Regions from separate parts of the Halomonas sp. BMC6 genome, predicted to be linked through region 3. Evidence: predicted binding sites of a transcription regulator. Region 3 holds the regulator's gene; each other region holds the start of a gene.
The links. Region 3 encodes FliA, which starts transcription of late flagellar genes. Its sites were predicted from a motif close to CTAAAGTTNNNNNNNNNNCNGCCGATA; they were not measured.
Positions count from the first base shown of each region.

Region 1: a site for FliA is predicted at 5,771-5,797, ahead of fliD (flagellar filament capping protein FliD). Genes of this name have one in related genera too.
Region 2: a site for FliA is predicted at 7,158-7,184, ahead of AB6K10_RS10825 (DUF4019 domain-containing protein). Genes of this name have one in related genera too.

Region 1 covers NZ_CAXNSH010000001.1:261,475-271,736, forward strand. The annotation lists gene AB6K10_RS01215 (ATP-binding protein) at 1-1,236, shown strand, start outside; gene AB6K10_RS01220 (hypothetical protein) at 1,642-2,082, opposite strand; gene AB6K10_RS01225 (hypothetical protein) at 2,222-3,178, opposite strand; gene AB6K10_RS01230 (flagellin) at 3,376-4,200, opposite strand; gene fliD (flagellar filament capping protein FliD) at 4,336-5,715, opposite strand; gene fliD (flagellar filament capping protein FliD) at 5,839-7,176, opposite strand; gene AB6K10_RS01245 (hypothetical protein) at 7,584-7,904, shown strand; gene AB6K10_RS01250 (serine hydrolase) at 8,255-9,250, shown strand; gene AB6K10_RS01255 (YqhA family protein) at 9,307-9,870, opposite strand; gene AB6K10_RS01260 (exopolysaccharide biosynthesis protein) at 9,929-10,262, opposite strand, start outside.
Region 2 covers NZ_CAXNSH010000001.1:2,246,102-2,256,363, reverse strand. The annotation lists gene AB6K10_RS10865 (alpha/beta fold hydrolase) at 1-72, opposite strand, end outside; gene AB6K10_RS10860 (cytochrome P450) at 88-1,458, opposite strand; gene AB6K10_RS10855 (glutaminase) at 1,674-2,594, shown strand; gene AB6K10_RS10850 (methylated-DNA--[protein]-cysteine S-methyltransferase) at 2,604-3,458, opposite strand; gene AB6K10_RS10845 (LysE family translocator) at 3,627-4,220, shown strand; gene AB6K10_RS10840 (AraC family transcriptional regulator) at 4,206-5,036, opposite strand; gene AB6K10_RS10835 (DUF1206 domain-containing protein) at 5,223-6,032, shown strand; gene AB6K10_RS10830 (VTT domain-containing protein) at 6,045-6,647, shown strand; gene AB6K10_RS10825 (DUF4019 domain-containing protein) at 6,702-7,112, opposite strand; gene AB6K10_RS10820 (GNAT family N-acetyltransferase) at 7,231-7,692, opposite strand; gene AB6K10_RS10815 (class I SAM-dependent methyltransferase) at 7,783-8,538, shown strand; gene AB6K10_RS10810 (DUF1456 family protein) at 8,535-9,005, opposite strand; gene AB6K10_RS10805 (tetratricopeptide repeat protein) at 9,015-9,437, opposite strand; gene AB6K10_RS10800 (DEAD/DEAH box helicase) at 9,669-10,262, shown strand, end outside.
Region 3 covers NZ_CAXNSH010000001.1:914,345-924,606, forward strand. The annotation lists gene flhF (flagellar biosynthesis protein FlhF) at 1-1,273, shown strand, start outside; gene AB6K10_RS04320 (hypothetical protein) at 1,270-1,869, shown strand; gene AB6K10_RS04325 (flagellar protein FlhE) at 1,916-2,365, shown strand; gene AB6K10_RS04330 (RNA polymerase sigma factor FliA) at 2,392-3,093, shown strand; gene AB6K10_RS04335 (motility protein A) at 3,133-3,948, shown strand; gene AB6K10_RS04340 (OmpA family protein) at 3,953-4,624, shown strand; gene AB6K10_RS04345 (diguanylate cyclase) at 4,648-6,660, shown strand; gene AB6K10_RS04350 (hypothetical protein) at 6,657-7,235, opposite strand; gene AB6K10_RS04355 (adenosylcobalamin-dependent ribonucleoside-diphosphate reductase) at 7,441-9,552, shown strand; gene AB6K10_RS04360 (ribonucleoside-diphosphate reductase) at 9,601-10,262, shown strand, end outside.

The DNA of each region.
Region 1 (10,262 bases), 650 kb from region 3:
TACCAACTGCAGCAGCAGCGAAACAAGCTGAATATTGACACCCCTGCTCCTACAAGAGTTGCTGACGATTTTGCCAGTTTGCTGGAAAGTGCGCGGCATGCTCATGGCCAACGCGTTGTCGTACTCATTGACGAATACGACAAACCTATTTTAGATAATTTACTTAACCCCGCATTAGCCCGCGAACTGCGTGAAGGGCTTAAAAATCTCTATAGCGTGCTGAAAGATGCTGACCCCCATTTGCATTTCGTGTTGCTTACCGGCGTTTCCAAGTTCAGCAAGGTCAGCCTGTTTTCAGGGTTAAATAACCTCAACGACATTACGCTAGATGCCCCATATGCGGATATTTGCGGCTATACCGACCGCGATATTGATACCGTATTTGCCCCTGAGCTTCCCGGCCTTGAGCGTGACGAGATCCGCCGCTGGTACAACGGCTACCGGTGGGGTGGGCAGGATGTGCCCAGCGTATACAACCCCTTTGACGTACTGCTATTACTACAAAAGCGTATTTTTAGCCCCTACTGGTTTGAGAGCGCTACTCCTACTTTCCTGGTCAATGTACTGACGCAACGCGGAGTGTTTACGCCCACGCTCAGCCAACTACAGACGGAAGCAGAGCTACTGGGGCGCTTCGATGTTGACCATATCGCCACAGAAGCGCTGCTATTCCAAACGGGTTACCTAACGGTACACGCCACCGAAGAACCCATGACAGGCTACCGCCTTTACACACTGGGTTACCCAAACCGCGAAGTAGAAACCAGCCTTAACCAAGCGCTTTTGCCACTACTAGGCCTTCAAGAACCACCCCGGGAACGACTAACGCTGTTCCGCCTACTACAGGTTCATGATCTCGCGGGCCTAGGCATCCACCTCAAAGCACTGTATGCCGGTTTACCCCACGACTGGTATCGCAACAATCCTATTGCCCAGTATGAGGGCCACTATGCCAGCGTGTTTTACAGCCATTTCACCGCGTTGGGTGTGAAGGTGACGGTGGAAGATGCTAGCCACCATGGCAAAGTGGATATGAGCGTCGACTTTAACGGTCATATCTACCTGTTTGAATTCAAAGTGGTCGAGCAGCTACCCGAAGGTAAAGCGCTAGAGCAGATCAAAGCCAAAGGCTACGCCGACAAACACCGCGCCAGCGGCAAGCCGATCCACCTGGTGGGCGTCGAGTTTTCAAGCGTTCAACGGCAGATTGTCGCGTTTGACGTGGAGACGCTTTAAGTTAGGTTTAGCCAGCGATGAAATACCTGCTCAAAAATGGCACTACCACACCAAGGAAAGGGCTGCAGCAAGCCTTGATCGTATTGTGGTCATCATACAAGTCTCTCCTGATAAAGAGCAGATCGATAACATTAGGCACATATACCCAAGTACTAACTATTCCCTTTCAAAGATCACGCTCTCGTCAGGTATGCAGGCATCCTGCCCCAACCAATATCTTTCCCCAGGTGGAATGGGGCCGTTACCACTTTCTGGCGAAAGCAAACGTTTCAATTTTTTCGCATTGACCTGATCACCCGTCTCATAAAGTCGCTCTATCAAACTCTCGTGTGTCTTTTTGACTAAAAGTACACTCTCAATCAACGACAAAAAAGCATTTTGGTACAGCTTTAATGTTTTAGAGTACTAATTAGTGCCATATTTTTCTTTAAGGCCCAGCGCATCAAAGCTTGGCTTTGTCCCTTCTGCTATCTTAACGGCAGCGACCAAAGGATCAAGCAACGCGCTTCGATACCCCTGACGTGATACTTGTTTTTCAACACCATGCTGGTCACGCATCACATTTGGGAAATAAAGCCTACCTTGATCTACCAATATTGAGAGTTCTATGGCCAATGTGCGCGACTCTTCAATTGCTTTAACGTGTTCAAATTTATCAAATGTATAATGAAGGTGAACCATCACATCTATCACACGACAAGCCCACTGCTCAACGCTGGCATTCCATTGCGCTCGCTCATTATCGACGGCGAGACGGTAAGCCTTAGCGTTCCACCTATGACTTAACAACCAGCCGCATGCGGCTGAAAAAATTGCCACCACGGCTGTAACCACTACTTCTAGCATCTTACCCCTCGCAGCAAAAAATTAAATAAAACACTGGCCACGAACGTAAGCTCTAGGCCAGCTCAAAAAATCTACTTTTGACAACGAATAATAGATAGCAAATATCAGCTCACATTTACACCTTATGACTGAAGACCCTTTAGCCGTCAGAGCTCTTCAATATAAGTTCGCCTTTCTCAAGCTGAGCACTGCTAAACATCTTGCAATCCGCTCCTAAACCACTCTCTCTATCCAACATTTCTTCAACGGTGAGCGCTATATGTGATGGGCAGATTAATTGATTACCTCCGAGGCTGAACAGTTGTTTCCCCGCCATCATACCGTCCTCATCAACAGCTCCTTTAGGCCAAATCAAGCGGTGGCGAGCAATCTCCTCCTCCCCCCCATTCAAGGCATAATAGCGGGCATCATTAGAGTGAAGGCCTACTATTTTCCCTGCATTGAAGACAACCACTTTGGGTAGATCTGGCGCCATCATTAAGATTGTAAAAAGCACAGAAAACGCAATAGAAACGCTGAATTTAACCTTCTTTTTCACATCCTCTTCAACTAACGAGATCCATACCATCCCAGGAAAAGTCGAGGCAAGCAAAATAGAAGCCCCTATCAAAAGCACAAAAAAATAGTCAAACCACTCATCGCCCGCTGCACCATATCTGAGTATATTCAGCATAATGGCAGTAAAAAACAGTATACTGCCCAACCCAACACCTACCATAGCGCATGAGGAGAAAAGCATCCTCACAAAGAAGCTTTCATGGCCGTTATAAGCGTTCCGGTTTTTATAGAAAAAAATCAAACTCCACAACAATATCGCAATAAAAAAAGCGAACAATATCGCCCGTGTATAAAAAGCAGTGTTTTCAAACCAAAACCCCACCACACCTATCAGTGGCACCAACACAACGCCACACGCCAGCAACAAAAAACTAAATCTTGCTGCTTTCTTTGCTTCAATCCCATTCCATCTGGCCACTCCAAAAGCGAAGCCCACCAATACAGAGGGCATAAGCTGCAAGCCGGTTGCTAAAAAACCTGCCAATAGGAGTGCAAAGAAAATATAAAATGCATTGATATCATTCGAAAGAAAGCTCATCACCAAATCGGGCCTACCGATCACATGGAAAAAGTAGACAAAATAGACAGTGCCTAGCAGTGCAGAACAAAAGCCAAAGGCGGCTAGAGGGGATAATCTGGACATAAAATTACAGGACTATAGGAATGACAAATAAAAACGGAGCCTTTCGGCCCCGTCGATGGTATCTGTGCTTGCCTTAAAGGCTAAGCGCCAGATTAACCCAGCAGAGACAGTACAGACTGAGGCGTCTGGTTAGCCTGAGCCAGTACAGAAGTACCTGCCTGCTGCAGGATGTTGGCACGAGTCATGTTGGATACTTCTACTGCATAGTCAGCGTCTTCGATACGCGACCGAGCGTCAGATAGATTAATTGAAGTAGAAGAAATGTTATCCAGCGCTGATCCTAAACGGTTTTGGAAGGAACCTAGACCGCTACGTGCAGTGTCAATATTTGCAATAGCGGTATCAAGCGCAGTCAAAGCTGCATCAGCACCACCAGCAGCAGTAACATCCAGCGCGTCAACACCGAGAGTAGCAGCTGTAGCATCAGTCAGTGTAAGTTCAAGCTTGTCGAAAGCATCAGTACCAGTACCAACTTGAATACTAATAGGATCAGTTACGGTGCCATCAAGTAGTGACGTACCGTTGAATTTGGTAGATTCAGCAACACGCTGAATTTCTTGGGAACGCGCCGTAATTTCTTCTTGGATTGAAGTCAGGTCGGTTGCAGAGTTTGTGCCGTTAGCTGCCTGAACAGAAAGCTCACGCATACGTTGCAGGTTGTCATTGATGCTGTTCAAAGCTCCTTCAGCAGTCTGCGCCAGTGAAATACCGTCATTGGCATTGCGCTGCGCTTGTGCCAGACCAGTAATTTGAGCAGTCATGCGGTTGGCGATGGCCTGACCGGCCGCATCATCCTTGGCACTGTTAATGCGAAGACCAGAAGACAAACGCTCCATAGATGTCTGTTGGGCAGACTGTGCCTTGTTCAGGTTGTTCTGGCCAATCAGGGCAGTGATGTTGGTATTGATGACTGACATGTTCTTACTCCTCGACGTAGGGTTGGCCATGCGGCCTGCTTGGCGGCGTTTCGTGCGCCGGTATATTGATTAACGGCCACATGCCTATTTTCTTTAGATCTTTTAGCAAAAAAAATTGTAAGTATTAGTAACAGATTAGCGGCGGCTACCCGACTGGGCTGAGAGTGCATCAAACTGCTGGCTTAGGTAGGCGCTCATCTGCGTCATTTGGTTGACCATCACATCTAACTGCGCAAACTGGGTACGGTACCGGCCAATGGTGCGCTCAATGATGGCTTCTGTGCGCGTGAATCGATCATTCAATGAATCTATACGATTCTCTGCGCCTTCAATGGCGTTTTTAATAGGCCCTCTAGTGCCCAGCATGTCGTCCACGGTGTTTGTTATGCGTCCTGCCAACCCCTCTTGGGCGGTCGCTCCAGCAAAAAAAGCCTGCAGCGCTTGGGGGTCGTTGGCAATTAGCGCATCGATTTTTGCTTCATCTATTGCTAGTCGCCCGGTGCGATCAAGCGCGATACCTAGCTGTGAAAGCACGCCCAGATCACTGCCTTCCACTCCGGTGACCAAATCTCGGCGCAACCGGTTTTCGATGCTACGCACTGTACTGTCACCGACTAGGTCTCCTGCTGTCTCTCGGTCACCCGTAGAGAGCGTGAGCCTGCCCAGCGTGGACTTAAGCTCGTTATAGCCACTCACAAAGCCTTGAATCGCTTCTTTAAGCGCGTCGTTATCGCGCTCAATAGTGACCGAGCTCTCACCTGTGGCATTCAGCTCCAAACTGACACCTTGGATGGCCCCTTCCACTCGGTTTGACGCACTGGTAATCGCAATACCGTTCACTTGCAGAGCGGCGTTTGCTCCCGCTCGATAAGTCGAGGTATCAACAGATAACCCAGGAACGCCAGAAAACCCCGTAATAGAGGCATTTGCTCCCGTCTCTTTACTGATGAGCGCCAGCCGGAAGTCAGTGCCATCGTTAACGATTGAAGCACTTACGCCGGCATTCTGATCTGCATTGATTTGATCGCGAACGCTTTCCAGCGTGCTACCCGCAGCAATATCCAGTGTATAAGTACTGAGGGGCTCAGCATTCGGCTGTAGCACGCCATCTTGGTAAACAGCACCAAAGTTGAGTATCAGCTGTGCAGTCTCTGTTGTCAGCACAGCATCTTTGGCTACGCCAGCGGTTGCAACACTTCCCGCTTTTGCCAACTGAGTCACACTAACGTCGTAGCGGCCAGACGTGGCATTAGCGGCAGTCGTGACACTGATATTGGTAGAACTGGATGTGCTTTTTTGGCTAGAAAAGCGCTTTGCATCATTAAGAGCAGCTACCGCGTCTTGAAAACGCCCTAGCGCAGACTCTAATCGGCCAAACGCAGAGATCTTAGTTTGCTGTGCATTTCTCTGCTGGGTAATGGGAATAAGTTTTTGCTGTTCCGCTGTGCGGAGCTGCTCCACCAACCCGTTCAGATCAAGACCTGAGCCTACGCCCAGGGAGGTTATCGTCGCCATAACTGGGTGCTTCCTCAGCAAATAAGGCTAAACCAAACAACGTGATGATTTAGTATATCGGCTGAGGGCACCCTACCTTTAGCTTTTTATCGCCCAAAACGCATCAGCATCATCCGCATTGCGCTACCCTTGCGTTTGGGCGTTCAACATATTGAATTGTTGCGAGAGGTAGTCGGACATTTGGTTCATTTGAGAAATCATAGTGTCTAGCTGCCCAAACTGGGTTCTGTAGCGTGAAATCGTCCCATCAATAGATGCTTCTACACGCAAAAAACGATCATTTAGGCTTTCGATGCGGTTTTCCGCGCTGCTTACTGCCGTCGTAATAATGCCATTCGTATCTAACATCTGCTCAATGGTGCTATTAATGTTACCGCCAAGCCCTGGCTGTTCTTCCACCCCTGCAAAAAACTGCGCCATCGCGCCTTGATCATTCGCAATCACATCATTTAGCTTCTCGTCGTCGATGCTTAGCGTTCCTGTGCGAGTCAGGGAAATTCCTAAATCGGCTAACGTAGATAGCTCACCCGACTCATTGCCTGCTGAAAGCACGCTACGCAGCGTATTTTCCACACTTCGCACCGTCGATTCACCATTCAAAGCACCCGACGTTCCGCTCGCGGTGTCGAAGGCCGTTAATGAGCCAATGGTCGACTTTAGCTCATTGTAAGCATCTACAAAGTTTATCACCGCTTCACGAATGCTTTCTTCATCCCGCTGAATAGTGACGGTGCTTGTGGCACCACCTCCCTCTTGTAAGCTGAGAGTAACACCCTCAATTGCATCTTCAACTTGGTTACTGGCACTGGTAATGGGTATACCGTTGACATTAAACATCGCATCTTGTCCAGCGTTCGCTATCTCCCCCTCCAAGATACCGTCAACACTAAACTCAGTAATGGAAGCCGCTGAGCCCGTTTCGTTTGAGCTAATCGCTAAGCGATAGTCAGTACCGTCAAATATGATGGAGGCAGAAACGCCTGCGTCTGTGCGTGCGTTAATAGCATCACGCACATCCTCCAGCGTGCTATTAGCCTCCAGGTCAATATTGACATCATCGCGGCCTGAAAAGCTGAGCGTCGCGGTAAAGCTTTCTGCACTCAGTGCAGACGTTGGGTCTGGTACCCGCTGAGAAGCCAGGTTAGCGACCGTGGCCAACTGGGTGACTTCTATATCATAACGTCCAGGGCTAGCAGAGGCATCTGCAGCTACTAACACTCCGCTTCCTTGAACATCAGAAGACAGGCTGTCGAATGTGTCTCGATCATTTAGCGCATTAGCAGCGTCTTGAAACTGTGATAATGCACTCTGAAACTGACCGTAGCCTGATATCTTGGTCTCTTGCGTACGAATCTGCTGCTGTATGGGCTGCAGTTTACCGCGTTCTGCCGCCTCAAGCTGATCCAACAACCCAGTGAGCTCCAGCCCAGAACCAACGCCTAATGCTGAAATAGTTGCCATGCGTATGCGCCTTTTTGAATGGTTTAACTACGCGAATTACTCGTAATGACTCACTCTAATGAAGCAATGCGCAGTACATTTTTGTAACATAGTTGAAATTATCGGCAATTGAAGCCAAAACTTGAGCATTCTGCGCTTTTATTACGTATCTATACGTAAGAAGCCGCTACAAAAAAATACATTTCCAGCTCAGACAATCACATTGCCTATTAGTCAGTACTTGTCTATATCATACGAGCACAACGCTACAATATGTTGACAGCCAGTCTTTGCTCCCCATTTACTATAAGTTTGAATTAAAGGCCCATTGCCTTCAAGTCGAATATAGACCTTGGTCTAACGCCCGCTCCTGCTTTATAATGCATTGCAGCACACCCATTTTGCTGTGACTGTAGGAGCATTCCCCTATGCCCGCCGAAACGTTATCCCCCGCCTCTACTGCTTCCTTCCACGTACAACGCAGCCTGCGCCATTGTTTGTCTAGCGTGGCGGAATTGATGTACGAGAGTGGACACGTGCTTGAAACCCTTACCCTGGCGCAGCGTGGTTTATCGCGTCAAGAGTTGGCGTCATTGAGCCATCAGCATTCACGCTGGTCGCTTTGCCAGCGAGTATTAGAAGAGAGTGATGCAGCTACATTTAACGAGTATGGCCGCTTCGTCCTAACCACGTTAGGCCGCGAACTGATGTTCGACATGTTTGGCCAGGGGGCAGCAGATTGCGCCTAACGTGGGAGTGAAGCACGTATAAAAAAACGCCCGCTGGGGGAGCGGGCGTTTTGAAGCGCTAATATCGCATCACGCAATGCGTGTCATTCATGGTGCAACTTAACGCAGGCCTAACAGCGAAAGAATAAACAGAACAACAACGATCAGGCCGATGATATAGATAATGTTACGCATAACGGCACTCCTTGCTTTAGCGTTTCATGGAAATCAAAGGGTTGCTTCCCTTCAATAGGCGCTTTTAGCGTAGCAGGCTTTTTAACGATTTGCGTAATCGCCATGATTGCCTCTTTGCGGGAACCTTGCTTCATCACGGTTTTCAGAACCTTACTTTTCCTTTCTTAGGTGCTGCCATGAAAACCATTGCTCTTGCGCTGACATGCGTGCTGAGTGCTGTGACAACCACCCACGTGGTCGCCCAAATGCCCTCTCCCAATTCACTGCAAGCACTCGAACAGCAAGCTCGGGCACTCGATCGCCTACACACCGTGGTGGTCGCTCATGACGGCAACATCATTCATGAACATCACCAAGGGGGCCCAGGCGTTGCAGCACCTGCCAACGTCAAATCGCTGTCTAAAACGGTGTTAGCCGCCATCACCGGGGCGGCGATCAAGGCGGGCGTCATTGAGTCCGTTGACCAGCCGCTGGTGGCGCTACTAGATAGTGTGCCCAGCGCTGCTGCCCCACAAGTGAACGACATCACAGTAGCGCATTTACTGGCGCAACAAGCGGGATTAGAGCGTACTTCGGGCAGCAACTATGGCGCTTGGGTGGCCAGCGCCCATTGGGTAAACGATGCACTCACTCGCCCGTTCGTCGACCGCCCCGGCGGGCGCATGCTCTACTCCACCGGCACCAGCCATTTGCTGTCAGCAGCACTCACTCAGGCCAGCGGTGAAAGCACCCTCGCGCTTGCCCAGCGCTTGTTAGGCGAACCGCTCGGTATTGCGATTCCCCCGTGGCCGCAGGACCCTCAAGGGATCTACTTTGGCGGTAACGATATGCAACTTTCCCCTCGCGCGCTCATTGCGATTGGGGAGCTGTACCGCAACGACGGCGTGGCCAATGGCCAGCGCGTGCTGCCTGAAGGCTGGGTAGAAGATTCATGGACGTCCAGAGGCCAATCACCCTGGACAGGGGATGGCTACGGCTTTGGCTGGTTTATCACGACGTTAGCGGATGAACACGTCGCTTACGGAAGAGGATACGGCGGGCAGGCGCTATATGTGATTCCCGAGCGGGAGATGACGGTGGTGATTACCTCAGACCCAACCCCGCCATCGCCCGGTGGCCAGTTTCAGCAGCAGCTCAACGCGCTGGTGACTGGCTTATTGGAAGAGGATTAACGACGTACGCCACTGCTCCTGTCAATCACTACTTGTTAATAACTATTTGTTAATGACTACTCTCCTTTATGCGCCAAACTCATCAAGTAGAGCGCGGCGGCCAGCGCCAGAACGGAGAGTGCCAGGTAGATCGCATCCAAGGGTGTCGCGAATCGAATATCCACGACGGCTCGGAAAAACTCGATAATCACGGCCAGAATCACCACACGGGCGATTTTGTCTTTCAACTGATCCAGCGAGGCAACGTTGAAGGGGTGTGCGGGGTAACGCACCTCAGCTTGGTCGATACGCGAAACGAACAGCCGATACACGCCAAGCCCGAAAATCAGCAGTACGATGGCGATCAGATAGATATCCACCGCAATAATAATATCGGGCACCAAGGTGTCGTGAATGTTGCGGGTGTCATCCACCAAGTAGTAGTGCAGCACATCGCCCACCACTTTGAAGATATCCAGCGTGCCCACGATAAACAGCATCAGCGAGCCTAATAGGCTTGGCACCACCGCTAGCATGACCAAAAAGCGCGAGTTCCACAGCGCGGTTTCAATCCGCCGCTCCCACGCCGACTGCTGGTGAGGAGGCTTGGGTGGAGGTGGTAAATGGGGCGAGTTACTCATCGTAGGCACATAGCTCCTTCTTGCTTTTAGACCAATCGCGAGAGTGCCTAGTAAAGCATTAGACGAGGTTCATCACTACTACCGTGAAGGTCACACCGGTCAGCAAGAACCCTAGCGCCAGCATGAGGCCATCTCTAGCCACCAGCCCCAATCCAAACAGCGTGAGCGCAAGCCCGGCACCGTTAGCGCTAAAAGGAATGAACTCCATGGGCGGCATGGCCAAGGCGACCAGCAGACAAATGAAGGCGGTGACACGGATGCCGATGTAGCCGGTCATCCAAGCCAAGCGCACACCCAACAAGCTATCTACCCACTTAGCGGGCTTTTTCATGTAGCGTAGCGCTTTATCGAACTTATGCCGGGAGAGGGAGCGGTTCAGCAACCAGCCAGGC
Region 2 (10,262 bases), 1.3 Mb from region 3:
ATCGGCCTCCGCCGGCAGAATATTCACCAGCACATCGAAACGTAAACCGGTCGTAGGCTGAGCGTGTGGCATCGCGTGGTCTCCTTCTTACGCCGTGGCATCACTTTCAACGGAATGACGCTCCAGCCGAAAGCGCACATGGAACGGGCTAAGTAACCCCGGCATCGGCGCTTCGCCGGACAGCTTGTCGGGGGGATGCAGCGCCCAGCGCGCACGCCGAAGAAGCGCAGCGAGCAATCGGCTAGTGACGAGCAGCACGATGTGCCTGCCGGGGCACACCCCTGGCCCGGCGCTGAACGGCACCAAAGGCCAACGCCCTGCACCGTCCGGGCGCAACCACATCTCTGGCAGGAACCGATGGGCAGCGTGCAGGTAGCGCTCGTCGCGATGAAAATAGGGCGTGTGAATCAACAGCGACGTGTTGGCCGGCATTTCTCCCTGCTTCCACTGAGTCGCCTGGGTGGTCTGCCTTAAAATCAGCGGCGTGGTGGGCCATAACCGCAGCGCCTCTAGCACGCTCGCCTTGAGCCGATCCATGGAAGGCGGCGAAGCATCATTTACCTCGTCGAGCGCGCTGGCCGCATACTCAGGATGCGCGCACAAGAGCGCCAGCGCTCGAAACGTCGCCATACCGGCGGGATCAAACGCAAACAGCCATTGCGGCACTTGCTGCAGCGGCGCCGAGTCGCTATTCGCCTCTTGGTTCGTATGATGAGCGAGCATAGCCATCAGACTATGTGGCTCGGCCTGCTGGTAGTAAAACGCCAAGTGTCGCTCGAACCGCTGCTGCAAGCGCTTGCGCTTGGGGCGCATGAAACCCCAGTTGGCGGCCTTGCGCAGCCGTACTAATTCGCGGGTGACCGTCTGGTCATCCCGTGCGCTATCGCCCAGCACCACACGCCGCACGATACGCTCCCAAGCGTGTTGAAAGGTCGGCCAATCCAGCTCATCGAACCGTGTCTGGGTGCGGGCCACGAGCGCCTCGGCTTCCTCTTCGACCACCTGGGCGAACGCATCGGCAAACAGGTGATGCGGGCAGTCGCTCTGCAACACTCGCTCGTTTAAGTGGCGACGCGTTTGGCGTACTTCACCGTGGGACACGAGCGACATCTTGGGCTCGAAATGACCGAGCGCGCTGCGCTTAAGCGCTTCATTCGTCGCGAACGGTTCCGGCGTGTGCGCCAACACATGGTTGGCATCGGCAGGGTCGAGGACCACCGCCATCCTCTTTGTAGGCACGTTCAGCATGAGCGGGCCACGGCCATACTTTTTACTGAGCGCTTGAAGCTGCCGAATGCCTTTGGCATCCAGCCCGAAGCGCTCCACCACCCCGACGACGTTCGGTCGGCGGCGAATGACCCCTTTTGCCACGTTAGGGGCCATGACTTGGCTGATAATGGCAATGGTCTCCCTGAGCGTTGCAGTCGGCAACGCCTCAGGGGTGGATGTCCTATCCATTCCTGCTCCTTGAGTGATACGGCTATCGTGACAGTCTAGAGCCCACCCCAGCAGACGCAAGGAAATCACCGAGACCTTTTGCAACAAACACTTAAATCAAGCTAGGCGTTAATTTAGTTAGCGTTATGGGCCATGCCGTAAAGGGTATGCCAGCAGACAGCTTGGGTATTTTCCGCTAGGGTAGCGGCTCCCGCCACCAACCGATTACGCCCGATATGCAAGAGATACTGAACGAGATAGTCGCCGAGCTTGCGCAAGAGACCGAGCGCGGCAACGTGGCCGACTACATTCCGCAGCTAGCCCACGTAGACCCCAGCCAATTCGCCATTAGCTTGGCCACGGTCGAGGGCGAGCGCTTTTCAGCGGGCTGCGCGACCACGCCCTTCTCGATTCAGAGTATTTCCAAGGTATTTACTTTGACCATTGCGCTAGGCAAATGGGGCGATGGGCTGTGGTCGAAAGTAGGTCGCGAGCCTTCCGGCGACCCGTTCAACTCCATCGTTCAGCTAGAGCACGAGAGCGGCAAACCGCGTAACCCGTTCATCAATGCCGGGGCCATTGCGGTGGTGGATGCCATCATGATGGGCCACGAACCCAAAGAGACCCTGGCGGAAATTTTGAGCTTCGTGCGCTACATCGCCGACGACAACAGCATCTGTTTTGATCATCAAGTTGCCGCGTCGGAAATGGAGCACAAAGACCGCAATGCCTCGCTGGCCCACTTTATGAAAGCCTTTGGGCGGCTGCGACACGATGTCGATAAAGTGCTGGGCACCTACTTTCACCAGTGCGCCATCGCCATGAGCAGCGACCAGCTTGCCCACGCGGGGCTATTCCTGGCTTCCGATGGGGTCAACCGCCCTAGCAACCTACGGGTGGTATCACCCCAGCGGGCGCGGCGGATCAACTCGCTCATGATGATGTGCGGTCACTACGATGCCTCGGGGGAGTTCGCCTTCCGCGTGGGCCTGCCGGGCAAAAGCGGCGTGGGTGGCGGTATTTTAGCCATCGCGCCGGGGCGTGGTTCGCTCGCTGCGTGGTCGCCTGGGTTAGATCACTATGGCAACAGCCTGCTAGGGGCGCGGGCGCTGGAGATGTTCGTGCAGCGCACCGGCTGGTCTGTGTTTGGTCACTAGGCTTGGGCACTAGCTCCGAGCGCTCTCTTGCGATTCAAGGTGCTGGGCGGCTTCCCAGGCCTGCACTTGGCGTTTCACCTCAAGCCCCCAGCGGTAGCCGCCGAGCGCGCCGCTTTGTTGAATCACCCGGTGGCAAGGAATCCACAGCGCCACCGGGTTCGCACCTACCGCGTTCCCCACCGCCCGCGACGATTTCGGTGCCCCCAGTAGCTGGGCAATATGCGAGTAGCTAGCTAGCTGGCCATCAGGAATCATCAGCAGCGCTCGCCACACGTTCAGCTGAAAATTGGTGCCACGCACATGCAACGAGAGCGCCCCAGGCGCAGCGTTGTTCCTTGGCTCGAACAGTGCTTCAACCGCATAACGGGTGGCATCTGGCTGGTGGCGTAGCGTGCTGCGCGGCCACTCGGCGGCTATCAGAGCGAGAATATCCGCCTCGGGTGTAGCGGCCAGAAAGCCCATCCGGCAAATGCCCCTAGGCGTGGTGGCCACCAGCACCTCGCCAAACGGCGTGGGGTGAATGCCGTAAGCAATCTCCACGCCCTCCCCTTGGCGCTTGAACTCCCCAGGTGTCACCGCTTCCAGCGTGACAAAATGGTCATAAAGCCGCGAGCCGCCGCTCAACCCCAGCGCCTGGGCGGTATCGGTAAGGCTCTGGGCAGAGGCAATCAACTGCTTACCCCGCGCCAGCGTCAACGCCTGTAAAAAGCGCTTTGGGCTAACGCCTGCGTAGCGACAAAACAGCCGCTGAAAATGGAACGCACTTAAGTGCACCTGCGCCGCGACCGTGTCTAAACTTGGCTGCTGGGCAGCATTCGCCACCATAAAGGCCATGGCTTTTTCGATGCGGGCGTAGTCGTTCATTGCTTCTATCTCACGGGGAAAGTGACGGGATCGCGTGCATGATCATGCAAGCTTACTCAGCTAAAGCGCCAAACCCCACCCGAATCTTGCGCAAATCACACATCAATTTTGTGCAATACGCCGAATGTGACTCATCGCACACTGCGCACTCCCTTCAGGAGGATCATCATGAGCACATCGTTACTGTTACCTATGTCTGCCTTTGCCCTTGCTGCGTCTATTTCACCTGGGCCGGTGAATATCGTTTGTCTGAGCAACGGCACGCACTACCCCGTGCACAAAGGGCTCACGTTTGTTACAGGGGCAACCTTAGGCTTTATCGTACTGTTTCTCGGCATTGGCGCGGGCCTCTACTCGCTGCTCCATGTGATGCCATGGCTGGAGGAGGCACTGAAGTGGGCAGGCATCGTGTTCTTACTCTATCTCAGCGTTCGCCTGATACAACACGATGGCCGCCTGGGGGAATATAACCCACATAGAGCCCCTGGCTTTTTTACAGGGGCTGCGATGCAGTGGCTAAACCCAAAAGCGTGGCTGGCCTCGGCGGCGGGCATTGGCGCGTACACCAACGGCAACGATCCTTATCTCATCGGTCTGTTTGCGGCTCTTTATCTGCCTATTTGCTGGTTCTCGCTGGCAAGCTGGGTCTACGCAGGAGCGTTTCTCAAGCGCTACATGCAACGCCCCATTGTGCTCCTGACGATCAACCGTAGTTTGGCAGTAGGCTTGGTAGGCAGTGCGATATTTCTACTTTTTGAGTAACGGTACGCGATATTGATTCGGCGTGGCCGCGACCAGCCGTTTGAAGGTGCGCTGAAAATGAGGCTGATCGTTAAACCCCGCCGTTAGCGCCGCCTCGACAATCGGCTGGCCCTGCCTTAACGCCGCCTGCCCTAATTGAATACGCTGATTAATCAAATAGGCATGGGGCGTTAAGCCGTAATGCTGCTTGAACGCTCGAATCAAGTGCCCTGCGCTGTACCCCGTTTGCTGGGATAACGCCTCCAGCGAAATAGCGTGGGCACAATGCGTGCGCAAATACTCGGCCACTCGGGCCAGCAGCTCAGGCGTCGGCGATGGGGCCAGGGGTGGCTCCTTCGCCAGCTCGGTCATCAGCGTGGTCAGATACGCGGTGAGCACCTGCCGCTTCTGATCGATCGCGACGCGTTCATCCAACAAACAGTCGGCCATTTCACAAAACGGGTGGTAGAGACTCGGCTGGCGGATGACCGCCGTCGCGATATCTTGCCAGTGTGGGGAGGGCAACAAGCCAAGCCGATAACGCAGCGCGCTCATCCAGCGGGTATCCACGTAGAGCATTCGATACGCCCAAGGTTGGTTGGCCACGGGATTACAGGCATGCACCCAGTGTGGGTTCATCATGACCACGTCACCGGCGCTGATCGGATGCGATGCATCGCGATACATAAAGGTACTGACACCGGCGGTCACCGCCCCCACGGACCAGTGCGCATGACTGTGCGGGGCGTAGCACACCTGTCGCGCATCCTTTATCTCGCGCAGCTCGACATGGGGCATACGCGCATCGCGCCAGAAAATAGGCCGTGCATCCTTCATCGAATTATCGAGTTCCCTAGTCGGCTCAAGATAGTAGGCGCAAGACAAGCGCCATCGCCTTTGGCGCTGGTGGGAGTGAACATACCCTGCGAGCGGCCGCATAGTCTACGCTGGACAATACCCCGTCACACGCACAGTATGGGCCGCCGGAAGGATCGGCAGCGCCATTTACGTCAGGAGGACACCATGGCCAATCATACCCCGACACATCGGGACGCGGTGAAACTGTTCGCCCGCATGGGCTACGCTTCGCGGGGCGTGGTTTATTTACTGGTGGGCGGGCTGGCCGCGCTGGCCGCGCTAGGCCAAGGCGGCCAAACCGAAGGCAGTCGCGGCGCCCTTGAAAGCGTATTGACCGCCCCCTTCGGCAAAATAATGCTCGGCATCATTGCCCTTGGATTAGTCGGCTATGCCGTGTGGCGCACCTTACAAGCACTTCAAGACACCGACCGCCATGGCAATGGCCCCAAAGGCCTCACGATTCGCGGCGGGTTGCTGGTCAGTGCCGTCACTCACACGCTCCTGGCATATTTTGCGGCCAAGTTGATCGTTCGTTTGGGCGCGTCCGGTGGCTCTGGCAGCGGCTCTCAGGATGCCGTAAGCTGGCTGATGCAGCAGCCGCTGGGGCGCTGGTTGGTCGCGGCCGTGGGGGCTGCTCTGATTGGGGCGGGGGTTGCCCACGCCATCAAAGGTTGGAAGGCCAAATTCGATCGCCACTTCTCCATGCCCGCCCATGTACAGCGCTGGGCTTACCCCGTCTGTCGTTTTGGATTGGCGGTGCGTGGCTTGGTCTTTGCGATCGTGGGCAGCCTGTTTATCATAGCGGCCTATCAGTTCAACCCTAGCCAAGCAGGCGGCACGGCGGAAGCATTGAGCACGCTGAGACACCAAGCCTTCGGCCAGTGGCTGCTTGCGTTCGTCGCCATTGGATTATTCGCATTTGGTGTGTACAGCCTACTCACCGCCTTCTACCGCCGCATCAACCCTTCCCTATAGCGACGTCGATCCATGGCCTTCACCTCCACGCGAACCAAACAGTGGTTCGAGCGTATCAACGGCTCGAAAAACATGCTGTGGCTACTCGCCACGCTCTCCTTTCTGGAAACCATCATCCTACCGATTCCCATCGAGCTAGTGCTGATCCCACTCATGGCGGTGAACCGGCAGCGTATTTGGGCGATTGCCACCGCCACCACGCTGGGCTGTTTGGCGGCCTCCATCGTGGGCTATGGCGTGGGCATGGTGCTGTATCAGTCGGTGGGCACCTGGTTCATCGACTTCATGGGAATGGAGCAAAGCTATCAGGCGTTTCAAAGCTTCTTCGACCAGTACGGCTTCGCCGCCATTTTAGCGATTGGCATTCTACCCATCCCGTTTCAGGTGGCGATGATCACCGCTGGGCTTTCCGGCTACCCGATCGTGCTGTTCGCCTTGGCCGCCCTGATTGCCCGCGGGCTGCGCTACTATGGCCTAGCGTGGCTGGTGCACCGCTTTGGTCACCGAGTGGAAAGCATGTGGAGACACCACGCGCTGACAACCAGCTTGGTACTGGGTAGCGTGGTGCTGCTGTTAGTGCTGGGGATGCAGGCGCTGGCGGGATTGATCATGTAGAAAAAACACAATAGCCGCCAGCGTTGGCGGCTATTGATGGGCGCTCAAAGCACGTTACTGCACGTAATACCCACTCACCCGCCACGTGCCCTCTTCCAGATGTGGCGTAACGACTTCAACCACGCGCTGGTTGTTCGTGAACTGGGTTTGAAAAGCGAACTCTTTGTAGTCGTTGCGGGGGGCACCCGGCATCGAGGTGTACTGCGACATGCGGATGCGCCGCCGAGACTCCACGCTGCCTAGCTCGCTACGCGCCAGCGTTACTACCCGTTGCAGCATGGTAGGCGACAGCGGGGTTTTCAGCAGCGGCGACGACTTCTCCCACGCCTGTTCGTACTCACCTTGATCGATCGCTTCCAACCACGCCAGCGCGGCCGCTTCCGCCGCCTCGACGCTGGACGCCTGCGCATGAGTAGTCAACGCCAGCAGCAGAGCGGAGAGAAATAGAGCAAGGGGTTTTGGCATAGCAGCCTCTTATGGCAATCCAACAATTCGTGCGACTTAAGTAGTTATCGGAGCATCGCACCATTTCTTTAATCACATTACCCCTAAAGCGATAACCAAACTGTGAAAGAGTGCAAAATCACTCACTCAGCCGCAGCGTCATAAAACAGCTATTCGGATCTTGCTGATAATCGCCAAACGGCCCGCAGTACTCGAACCCGAACTTGGCGTATAACCGCCGGGCAGGCTCGAAAAAGGCCATCGACCCGGTTTCCAAGCTCAGCGTGTGATACCCCCGGGAGCGCGCTTGCTCCAATAAATGCGCCAAGAGCTGAGCGGCGACGCCCTGCTGGCGGGAGGCTGGCGCGGTGCGCATGGATTTCAGCTCCGCTTGGCCGTTGCCCAGCGACTTCAGCGCCGCACACCCTAACAGCACGCCGTCCCGGCGAGCGCAGTAGAAGGTAATCTCTGGCGCTTTGAGCGCCGTCACATCAAGGGCATGAATACTTTCAGGTGGCGATGTGGCGTGCATATCGGCCATATGCTCTTCAAGCAGCGTTATTACGTCTTGCTCTTCCAATGTCTCAACGCGTATTTGCATACGTGGCTCCCCTGCCTTCGCTTCTCAAACCCCAATCGCTCGTTTACTATGCGCCACCCAATGTATTTCAGCCCTCACCATTAGGCCACTATGTCCGTCAACGCACTCTACACCGACCTTTCTGGCTACTACGATTTGATGTGCGTCGACATCGACTACCAGGCCCAGAGCAACGCCATTCGCCGCCTGAATCAGATTTTTGGCAACGAAGGCAAACGCCATCTGGATGTCGCCTGCGGCACCGGCCCCCACGTACGTCATTTTCTGGATGCTGGCTTCACCAGCAGCGGCTTGGACATCAACCAGCCGATGCTGGATATCGCCGCCCAACGCTGCCCAGAGGCAAGCTTCTCACTACAAGACATGAGCCGCTTCGAGGTCGACGAACCGCTGGATCTCATCACCTGCTTTCTTTACTCCATCCACTACAACGATGGCCTGGAAAAGCTCGGCGACTGCATCGCCAGCGCTCACCGCGCCTTGAACGAGGGCGGCGTGTTCTGCTTCAACGTGGTGGATAAACAGCGGATCGATAACGAGCTGTTCGTAAAGCACACGGCCCAGCAGGCGGAGGAGTCTTTCACTTTCCGCTCGGGATGGCACTACAGCGGTCAAGGGGAGCGGCAGTCGCTGCGGCTAAGCATCGAAAAGACCACGGCGGAGACAACGCAGGTGTGGCACGACGAGCACCCCATGGTGGCCGTCAGTTTTAGCGAGCTTATCGCCCTGCTGGAGCCTACCTTCGAGGTGCACGTGTTCGAGCATGATTACCAGACCATCACGCCCTGGGATAACGTCTCGGGCAATGCGATCTTCGTGTGTGTGAAACGCGAGCGCCTCGCTTAACCGTTATCGTTGGGGCGAAGCTGCCGCTGTACGCCCATCAAGAAATTACGCAGCATTTGGTCTTTGCACTCGCGATAATTCTTGTGACTCGGCTTGCGGAAAAACGCACTGAGTTCGTGAGGGCTGAGCGGCAGGCCCACCTGATCGAACACTTCTAAAATATCCTCTGCCTTGATGTTCAGCGCGATGCGCAGTTTCTGAAACACCATATTGTTGTTCAACTGCGCTTCCGGGGCAGGCTGCGGGCCTTCACGCTTTCCCCGTTTGAAGCTGATGAAACCGTTCAAAAACGACGCCAGCTCTTTGTTCTTCATGGTCACGAAGGCGTCGTCTTCATCTTTTTTCAGCCACGCCGTCACCTGCTCCTGGGTCACACTCACGTCCGCCAGGGCGAAGATCTTGACGATGGTGTTGTCTTTCAAATCGAAGGTGTAGCGAATACGGCGAAAAATATCGTTATTGGTCAAAATGGGGTCCTAGGCGTGGGTTAGCGTGGCCAGCAGTTCATCGATTTCTGCTTTCAGCTCGTTATCTTCGATCGTTTGGGCGCTGGCCTGGGCCTGCTGCAAGAGTTCAATGGCCGCCTGGGTGTCGCCCAGCTCCACGTGCAGCGACGCCATGGCAAACCCAATCGAAGCAATGTGGTCATTCGACTGCTTCGCCACCGCTTTATCCAGCGCTTTTTGGTAGATGGGCAGCGCGTCTTCTAGCTCTTCGGTGAAGTCAGCCAGGGTTTCCCACTGCTCCGGGTGGTCTTTCTCGGTGTTCTCGTGCTCGGTGCAGATCGCCTGCAGCTCGGCATAAAGCGCTTCAAAAGTGGCGCGGTCATCTTTGGCAGCGGCCTTCATCAGCTTTTCGGCGAGTTCGTACACCGCCTTGTAAATTTTGGTGTTAATCATGGACCACTACCCCTATTGCTCAGAAACAGATGACGCAAAACAGACTCATAACAAACCCGGCAAGCGTGAGCTTCTGGGTGAATGGAGGGATTATACCTTGTGGGGATAGGGGTACGGTGGAAAGGTTGGATGGAAATAAACGCGTATTCGAGCAACGAACGGTTGATTTTACGCTATGCTGCACCACTTTTTATTTTCGACACCCCTTACGACACTCTGTCAGAGCTTCTCATGCCCTTTGCAAAACTAGGCTTATCCAGCCCGCTCGTTCAAGCGATTACCGAACTCGGTTACAAAACGCCAACGCCCATCCAAGAACAAGCGATTCCTGCCATTCTGTCGGGCAAAGACTTAATCGCCACCGCACAAACCGGCACGGGCAAAACCGCGGCCTTTGTGCTGCCGCTGCTGGAACAGTTCAGCAAAGCCGCAGAGCCGCTGCGCGGTAAACGCATCCGTGCGCTGATCCTTGTGCCCACTCGCGAGCTGGCGGTTCAGGTGGAAGCCAGCGTGGCGCAATACGCCAAGCATACCCAGCTCACCTCGATGGCCGCGTATGGCGGCGTGGATACCGCGCCGCAAAAAGAGCGCTTGATCGAAGGGGTGGATATTCTGGTCGCCACACCGGGCAGGCTGCTGGATTTGGCGCATCAGCGCGCGCTGCACTTTGATGAACTACAAGTCATGGTGCTGGACGAAGCGGACAGAATGGTCGATATGGGCTTTGTCGATGATATCCACAAAATCATCGTGCGCCTGCCGGAGAACCGACAGAACCTGCTGTTCACGGCCACCATGACCAACGACGTGCGCGCCATCGCCCAC
Region 3 (10,262 bases):
AGTGGTGCTGCGCTATCGTCAGGCGGCACGTGCCGCTGGAGCCGAACTCGACGACTGCATCATCACCAAGCAAGACGAAGCCGGGCGGCTGGCACCCGTGCTGGATATCGTGATGCGTCACGGTATGCGCGTGCTGTTTGGCTCATACGGCCAGCAGGTGCCCGAGGACATGGCCGTGGCAACGCCCTCTGGGTTGATCGATCAAGCGCTATCTACCCGTGCTTCCAACGTTTCGGCGAACCGGTCCGCGCCGGTGAGCTTGCCGCGCTGGTCCCGGGACGTGCTGGGCCAAGGACGCAGGCTGTCGTCGGTCCTGACGCGGTTGCGTCAGCGGGTCGTCGATTTTCATCGGTTAGAGGCCGCCTGGGACATCGCTGCGTTGCCCAGCGTAGTGCAAGACCAGCGCCTGGAGGCGCTGCTGACCGGCGCGCAGGCCACCCATGACGCGATGGGCATCGTGTGGTCGCCAAGACGCAACGAGCGTGGCTGCGACTGGTCGATGCCGGACGTGGCGCTGAACGAACAGGGCGCTTGGCTGGCGCTAACGCGTTTACAGCACCGCCAACCGGCGGGATGGCAGCCACGCTTGGCGCACTGCCCGACAGACATTGCCGTCCACTTGCTGCCCGCTCTACCGGAGCCAGACACGCTGGCATGGCTCGCCGACCAACACTTGACCTGGGTCAGCGCCGTGTCCGCGAGTCAACGCGTACACTGTCAGGGCGAGCGCTACACCCTGCGCACGCTGTTTCAAGAGAGTACGCTCACTCACGCCGTGAACATTCGGTTTCGCGGGCAAGGTATGCAGCTGCTGACCGCCTACGTGGAGGCGACAGATGCCGCTGGCAACGCCGTGCTGGCCTGGGTCGGCGAGGTTCGCGATCCAGAGAGCAGCAAGCGCGTGGTGCGCCGCTACTGGCTGACGCCTGCCCGACTGGGAAGCGATGTGCTATCGCTGCTGGTCACCCAGTTACAGAGTGACGGGTTGTCGGCGCTCACCAAGCGGGCTTGGCAGCAGTTGAAAGAAGCGGATGGCGGCGAAGTGAGCAGTGAGCTGCGGCTACTCATGGCCAGCGGTGCCGCCGCAGTGGCGGGCCATTTGGACCTGGCCGATGACGAAGCGGCCCAAGCCTTACGGGCCGATCTGCTGCGTCTGCTAGGTACCCAGCGAAAACGCCGCGACACCGCGCTGCTGGACGCCTTGGTGCATGTATTGATGGCCCGCGATGCCATTCGTCAGCTAGGCAGTGTCAGTCGTGAGGGCTTGGTATGAGCGGTCAAGATCAAGCGGCGGGCCTGCGTAAATGGGCCGATCTGCAGCGCCAGCAGCGGGCCGCAGAGGACGAGCCGCAAGATGCCCAGGACGCAACAGCGGCTCCTGCCGCGCCCGTCACTGCCGAAGAGGCCGCGGTGCATACCCAGGACGCCATGGCACCCACGGTCGCCTCGGCCGCCGAGCCCGCGACGGTGACGCCACCGCGCCCTCAAAAACCGCTGGTCGTGGTAGGGCTCCCGAACACGGGGGCCGCGCAGGTGGATAAAGTGCGCGGCCGCTTGGGGCAGTGGTCTGCGTTGGGCCGCCAATGGGCAGGCGATCCCCAGGATTGGAAGATTCAGGTGGTCATGGCCGACACGCCGTCGCTGGCCACGCTGGCGAAGGCGCATGCCCGCTGGGCGCTATGGGTCAGCAGCGATGCCGATGCCTTCGCCAGTATGTATCGGGTGCTTCGCCAAGTGCGGGAGCACGGCGGCCCGCGACGTCTGCTAGCGCTCCACGAGCCGCACCTACCGCGCCAAGGGCTGCTGGAGAATTTGCGTGATGCCGCCGCGCACTACTTGGACATCGAGCTGCTACTGCTGGCGCGCTGAACGGCTGTCCGCCGAGGTGAAAATGATGCAGCATGGGGACCAACGTATGAGACCGATGGCCTTACCGGTGTGGAAAAACGTTGTACAGTCGTGCATTGGGCGGTTAGCGCTCGCCGCAATGCTGAGTGCTGCCCTGCTGTCGCTTGACGTACAGGCGGCGACCCCCGGCAGCTGGAGTCGCGACGTGCCAGGCGTACTGGTGGCCATGAGTGACCGCACCAGCAACAGTCAGGCGATTGCGCCACCGGCAGGCATCCCGTTGGGGGCGGCGACCCTGTCCCGTGTTCAGTGGCGGTTCGAGGCGCCTCCCAGCCAGCCTATCAACGCGTGGCTGTGTCACCCAGAGCGCTGTGTAGCACTGTCGGGCATGCGTGGCAGCACCACCGCGCTGGAAGGTGCGCTGGCGAATGCGCCGCTGCACTTCCGATTTGCCCTGTCCCCCGGCCAGCGGCCGGTACGCGTGCAGGGTTTACAGGTGATAGTGAACTATCAGTAAAGGTCGTTTAGCCGCGAGGCACGAGGATGTATACAGCACAAGGCAGGATCAAACAGAGTGAGCTGTTAACCCAATACATGCCACTGGTGCGACGTCAGGCCTTAACGCTGCAGGTAAGGTTGCCCGCGAGTATTGAGCTAGATGATCTGATCCAGGCGGGCATGGTCGGGCTGTTGGAAGCGCTGGGACGCTTCGACGCTGCCCAGGGCGCAACGTTTGCAACGTTTGCCAGCCAGCGGATTCGCGGTGCCATGATGGATGAGCTGCGCACCCGCGATTGGCTGCCGCGCAGCGTGCGCCGTTCGGCGCGGGCGGTGGATGACGCAGTGCGTCGTCTAGAGCAGCGGTTGGGGCGTCCTCCTGAAGAGGGTGAAATTGCCCGCGAACTGGAGATGCCGCTGAGCGAATACCAACAGCTGTTGAACGACACCAATAGCGGCCAACTGCTGCCGTTCGAAGAGCTGGTCGCCGATGGCGGCGAGCCCGCCGGGGACGATGCCCAGCACCGGCCGTTCGACCAGCTGCTCGACGAGCAGCAGCGGCAAACGCTGATCGAGGCCATCGAAGCACTGCCCGAGCGTGAAAAGCTCTTGATGGCGCTCTACTACCAAGAAGAGATGAATCTTAAAGAGGTCGGTGCCGTGCTGGGCGTCACCGAGTCGCGGGTGTCCCAGTTGCACAGCCAGGCGGTGAGCCGCCTGCGGGCGCGCCTGCACGAACACGATTAACCCTGGAACTCACTAACCCTAACCGGCGAGGAGCCGTTGATGAACCCATCTACGCTGATCGGTATCTTTGCCAGCATGTTGCTGCTGGTGAGCGTGCTGTTCTTTACCGCAGAGTCGCCCGAAAGTTTTATCAATTTGCCGGGTTTGGCCATCGTGATCACCGGTACGCTGGCGGCGACCTTCATCAGCTATCCGTTGAAGGAAGTATTGCGGGTGGTTCGTCTGGTGGGCTTGGTATTCCGCCGTGAAAATACGTACGTGCGCGACGACATCAACGAACTGGTCGCCATGTCGCGGCTATGGTTCAAAGGCGATGTGCGTGCCGTAGAGCGGGAGCTCGAGCACACCCGTAACCCGTTTCTGCGCACCGGCATCCAACTGGTGATCGCCAACACCAAAGAGGATGAGATTTTCGACATGTTGCGCTGGCGTATCGCCCGCTTGAAAGCCCGCGAACACGCCGAAGCGCAGATTTTTCGCACCATGGCGACCTACGCACCCGCCTTCGGGATGATTGGTACGCTGGTGGGGTTGGTCAACATGCTCGAAGTGATGGATGCGGGTGATCTGCAGGTCATCGGCCCGCGTATGGCGGTGGCGCTATTGACCACGTTCTACGGCATTTTGTTGGCCAATCTCGTGTTTAAGCCCATCGCGGTCAAACTAGAGCGGCGCACCGAAGAGCGTTTGATCACCATGAACATGGTGCTAGAAGGCATTTCTCTGATCACCAAGCGTCGCCTGCCATCGTTCATCGAAGAGACGCTCAACTCTTTCGTGGCGAACTACCATGATGAAATCCGTGACGCCAACGTCAAACCGCGTCCCGACGTAGGCTCCGCACTCAAAGGGTAATGCCATGCTCGACCGCGACTCACGGCATGCCCTGGAGCTGCCCGCTGCGGCGGGGGAGAGCGACGAAAGCTGGTTGACCAGCTATCTGGATGTCCTCACCCTGCTCATCACGCTGTTCGTTCTGCTGCTGGCCCTGACGCCGCCGGACGGTGGCGAAGGGGACGACAGCGATGCCATGCGTGCCGCCAACGCCGTGACATCGCTGCCGCTGGCCAGTCTCGCCACCGGTATCCACCCCCGTTATGATGGCTTGCAGCCTCAGATGGCAGGGCTGGATATACCCGGTGTGAGCGTCTCCCAGGGTCAAGAAGGGGTGACCCTGCGCATCGATGACAGCCTTTTGTTTCCCAGCGGGAACGATGTGCTAACGCCTCAAGGGCAAGATGTGTTAGAACGGCTCTCCTCCGTACTGGAGACCTTCGACGGTCAAATCTCCGTTGAAGGCCACACCGATAATGTGCCTATCTCGACGTCGCGGTTTCCTTCAAACTGGGAACTGTCGGTAGGGCGTGCCATTGCGGTCGTGCGCCAATTAGAACGGCAAGGCATTGCCATTTCACGTATGCGGGCGGTCGGTTACGCCGACACCCAACCCATGGAAAGTAACGCTACCTCGGAAGGGCGAGCAGCCAACCGGCGCGTTGAACTGTTGCTACGGCAGCAGGTCGAGGGGTAAAGCACTATCTCGAGGCTATCTTCGTGTCGAAGCATCACTCGCTACTCCAATCGTTTGGCGCCGTCATGGTGCTCGATGCTGAGAGTAAGCACATTCAAGCGGTCAGCCGTCATTTGACCAAGCTGCTAGGGGTGGTGGATCAAGAGCACCAGGCGCTGACGCCTGCCAGCGTCCTGGGTAAACGATTGAGTCAGCGGTTGCGCCAAGAGCTTCAAGGGCAGCAGCGGCTGGCGAGCCCCCTGGCCTTCCGGCCACCGAATACCACCACGCGGCTGCAGATCCACGCTCACCGCACCCATCACCATGTGATCGTCGAGCTCGAACCTCTTAATCCGTTGGGCAAACGGCGACTGCTAGGCACTGTCAACGAGCGCTTGATGCGTTTGGCCGAAGCGACCCATCAAGAAGAGCTGTTGGATGTGCTGGTGAGCGCCGTGCAGCAGTTGACCGGCCACGACCGTGTGTCGGTGTGCCATTTCGATAGCGACTGGCACGGGCTGATCGTCGCCGAGGCGCAAGGTGGTCCTTTGCCTGCGCTGCTGGGGCAGCGCTTCCCGGCCAGTGACTTCCCCGTCACGCTACGCCGAACCTACGAACGGCATCCCGTTCGCCTGATTTATGACGTTTGTGCCCCCGCCGAACCGCCGCTGCCGTGTACGCCAGATGGTGAGAACGTCGATCTGCGCCACTGTTTTCTACGAGCCCCTGCGCCGGAGCGCCAGCGCTACTTGCAGCGGCTAGGCGTACGCGGTTCGCTGAGCCTGGCCATGCAGGGCGATAATGGGCTATGGGGCCTGCTGTTTTGTCACTCGGCAGCGCCGCATCCCGTATCGCCCCCGGTGCGCGATGCCGTACGCACGCTGGTGCAGATGGCGACCCAGCGGCTGTTGCTACTTCGGGCGCGACAAGAGGCCCGCTATTTGCAGCGCGTGCAGGATAGCCTGGTGCTATCCACGAATGCCCGGAGCGAGCCGCAAAGTCCCGCCGACTTGTTGGAGGCTCAGGCAGAGACGTGGTGCTCGCTGTTCCGCGCCCACGGTGTGGCGCTGTGGTTGAAAGGCAGTGTTTACGCCTGTGGTCATACTCCCGAAGCGGCGGTGATTTGCCAGTTCGTCAAACGCCTGGAGAAAGCCCATCGGCATAGCGGCCCCTGGTGCACACGAGGGGCTGCAAGCGAGCCGCTGACCGCATCGCTGCGCATGCCCGAACAGTGCGGCATTCTGGCCGTACCGCTACCCATGAGCCCTGCCCAGCGTGGCTGGCTGATGTTCTTCCGGCCCGAGCAGGTGGAAACCCTCTACTGGGCAATGCAGCCGACCTCGGCACCGTTACCGTCGGTGATGGTCGCGCCGTCGGCGGCCTGGTGCGAAGAGGTGGTGGGCAAGAGCGAGGCGTGGCAGCGCGTCGAGCGACTGGCCGTCATGGACTTGGGGGAAGATCTGACTCTGGCCATCTCCGCCTATGAGATCAGCACGCTGAACATGCATTTAGAGCGTGAGCGTAAAGCGCTGGCCGCCGCGAACCAGCGCTTGGAGCAGCTGGCGCACTTCGATCCGCTCACTCAGGTGTGGAACCGCTACCGTATCGAACAAGCCATCGATGCAGAGCTGGTGGCGGCCAAGCGATACGGCGCGGCCTTTGCGCTGCTGCTGTTCGACGTGGATCACTTCAAACAGATCAACGATACCCATGGCCACAGCGTCGGCGACGACGTGCTGGTGTCGCTGGCGCGCCTAGTGGAGACGTCCCTGCGCGGCTGCGACCACCTGGGGCGTTGGGGCGGCGAAGAGTTCGTGGTACTGGCGACCCACTCGGACATGGACGCTGCCGTCGGCCTGGCGGAGCGGCTGCGTAGCCTCGTCGCGACGCTGCACGTCAACGGTCTTGAGCAACCCATCACGGTGAGCATTGGCGTGGCGATTTGGCAGCCAGGCGATAGCTGTAAAACGCTCATGGCCCGCGCCGACGTGGCCATGTATCGAGCCAAACGCAGCGGACGCAACCGGGTAGAGCTGGCCGAAGAGCGCGTGCTCTAAGGCGCGCTGGGTGCCTCGGCAGCCGCGCCAGCGCATAGCGCCTGCATCCGCGCCAAGGCTTCGTCTGCCCCCGCCAGGCTAAAGGTCATGTACCACGGCTCCTGCTCGTTCTGATCGAAGCCCAGAAAGAGCCGTTCCCCCGTTTGCATCTCCTCGATCAGCTGCGCCATATCGCCCAGATAGAAGTGGGCGTAGAAACCGTCATCACCGCGTTCGGTGATGAACTCGGCCATGGTATCGACGATTGGCTGATCATCGATGCGCAGCCGCGTGGGCACGAGGTTTACCGCGCGACTCTCTCCTTGCTGCTGTTCTAGCGTGACCCGCATCTCTAGCCAAGGCAGATCGCAGACGCCTTGGGTCGCGTTCACGCTGAGCGTAGCGTCGGAGTAGCTGTGGGTTTCTACGGCACGGAAGTGACGTTCGTCGCCCAGGGTGAGGGCCATCGACTGCCAGTGCTCGTGACGCTCGGTGGCGTTGACATTGAACGTCGCTGCCTGCGTCAGCGCTGGACTGGCGAGAAGTAGGGCGGAGAGGGCGTAGGGGATAGCGTTAAGGGCGCGTGTGAGGTTCATAGGTCGTATCGTCATCGAAATCCCTAAGCCTATAGCGTGTTGGGAATAAGCAAAAGGGTAAGGTGCTGATTTTTCTATATCTAGTGTGTTTGATGAAAAAAGACGGCCCATATAGTAGAAAGTCGGGTCTATACTCCTTGGCGATGCCTCGTATAATCGGGCTGTTCTCAGCCGCTATTGATCCCTCGTGAAGGAGTTTCTTGACATGAACACCGCAGCCAAGGCGATGAAGACATCCAGTGAGGTCCCTCTACAGGCCCCCTCTAGAGAGATCTGGGATGCCAAATATCGATTGAAAGATCGCCATGGCCATCCGGTGGATCAGGACGTCTCGGCGACGTTCGAGCGCGTAGCGCGGGCGCTGGCGGCCGTCGAGGGAGATCGCGCTGACGAGTGGCTGCCCAAGTTCCGCTGGGCGCTGGAGAACGGTGCCATTCCCGCCGGGCGCATTCTCTCCAATGCCGGCGCCGAAGCCTATAAGCCCGCCGTCAGCCTGATCAACTGCACCGTGTCGCGCACCATTCGGGATTCCATGCGCGATATTCTCGATTCCGTGGTCGATGCGGGAATGACGCTGAAATCAGGGGCCGGGATCGGCTACGACTTTTCCACTCTGCGCCATAAGGGCGCGTTCGTGTTTGGCGCAGGCGCGGGCACCAATGGCCCGTTGGCCTTCATGGATATCTACGACAAGATGTGTTTCACCGTGGCATCTGCCGGGGGCCGTCGCGGTGCGCAGATGGGTACCTTCGATGTGGGCCACCCTGACGTGCGGGCGTTCATTCAGGCCAAGCGCGAAGCCGGGCGGCTGCGTCAGTTCAATCTGAGCCTGCTGATCACCGACGAGTTCATGGAAGCCGTGAAGCACAACGCCGACTGGCCGCTGGCCTTTCCGCTGCACCCAGGTGAAAAAGAGGACGTGAGCGCTGACGACATCATTTACCGCGACTGGCCGGTGGTAGAAGAGGGCTACACGGTGGATGATCAGGGGCGTGTGGCCTGCCGTATTGTCGAGGTGATCAAGGCCCGCGAGCTGTGGGACACGATCATGGCCTCCACCTACGACTACGCCGAGCCGGGCTTCATCTTGATCGATCAGGTCAATCGCATGAACAACAACTGGTTCTGCGAAGATATCCGCGCGACCAACCCTTGCGGCGAGCAGCCGCTACCGCCAGAGGGAGCTTGCCTGCTGGGCTCGGTCAACCTGACCAAGTTCGTGATCGAACCGTTCGGCGCCGAGCCGCGGTTTGATTGGGAGCGCTATCGCAACGTCGTGGCGATCTTTACGCGCATGCTCGATAACGTGGTGGACATTGCTGGCCTGCCGCTTCCCCAGCAGCAGCGTGAAATCGAAGCCAAGCGTCGCCACGGCATGGGCTTTTTGGGTCTGGGCTCGACGCTGACGATGCTGAAAATTCCCTACGGTTCTCAAGCGTCGTTGGCCTTCACCGAAGAGGTGAGCCGTCATCTGGCGTTAGAGGGATGGAAGCAGGCCCTTGTGCTTTCTAAAGAGAAGGGCATGGCGCCTGTGCTTGAAGAGGAGCACACCATTACGCCCAAGATGATGCGCGAGCGCCCACAACTGGCCAGCGACGGTTACGAGGTAGGCGACAAGGTGCCGGGCCGCATCCTTCACGCCCGCTACAGTCAATACATGGCCAAAGTGGCCGAGCTGGAGCCGGAGCTGGTGGCACAGCTTGCTGAACACGGCGCACGCTTTACCCACCACAGTTCGATTGCCCCTACGGGTACTATCTCGCTCTCCATGGGTAACAACGCCTCGAATGGTATCGAGCCGTCGTTCTCTCATCGCTATTTCCGCAACATCATTCAGTCCGGCAAAAAGACCAAGGAGCAGGTGGAAGTGGTCTCCTTCGAGCTGGCCGCCTATCGCCACTTCATCGCTGCCGATGCGGTAGAAAGCGATCTGCCGGACTACTTCATTACCGCTGATTCGGTGTCCCCAGAGCAGCACGTGGCGGTACAAGCAGCGGCACAGCAGTGGGTGGATTCTGCCATTTCCAAAACGGTCAACGTGCCGACCGAGTTCCCGTTCGAGCAGTTCCAAGACCTCTATTTGCAGGCGTATGAGAGCCGTTTGAAAGGCTGTACTACCTTCCGCTTCAACCCGGAAGCTTTCCAGGGCGTGCTGGTGCGTGAGGATGACCTGAAGAACACCACTTACGTGTTCGAGCTGGAGAGTGGCGAGACGCTGGAGCTAACGGGTGACGAAAAAGTGCTTTACGACGGTGAGGAGCATAACGCCGCCAATCTGTTCGATGCCTTGAAAGAGGGCACCTACGGCAAGTGGTAAGCGCCAACGCTGGCTTGATGAACTGTCGAAAGACCTGGAGAGAACGTTATGGCGGTCGAAATTACGTCGAAAATTGTCGGTTACCGGATCAAGCAGCCGGAGCAGCCAGCCCTCGAGCCCGTGTTGGCCGAAGAGGACCCGCTGACGGTCCGTATTCCATCGCGCCCAGAGGGGACGCTGGAGGCGGTGTCGGAGAAGATCTCCTACGTGGGGGCCGAAGGGCGCAAGAAGGTCTATTTGCTGGTGTCGTTCATGCCCGTGGAGGGTGTGGTCGGCGGGCAGCGCGTCGTGATCGAGCGCCCGGTAGAGTTCTTCTTCCCGTCGGGCCAGCTCTCCAGCGAGCACCAGTGGATCACCGCCACCATGCGCAGCCTATCGCTGGCTGCGCGGGGTGGCTATGTCACGCAGGCCGTGGCGGACCTGCGCAAGGTGGCCTGGGACAAAGGGCTGGTGCGCTGCGGAATGAACCGCTGGAACAAACCGATGTTTCACGATTCGGAAGTGGCGGCGATTGCCTGGTCGATTCAGCAAATTCTCTATCGGCGAGGTTTCTTGGATCAGGAGGGCAACCAAGTGCCGGTGGAGACGCTGGTGGCTCGCTATGCCCATCGGATGCAGCACGGCCATGCGTGGCAGCCCGACGAGCGCCCAACCGTCGATGAGGCCGCAGCCACGCCTACATCCGCCAGCGGCACTCCAGCCACCGTGGG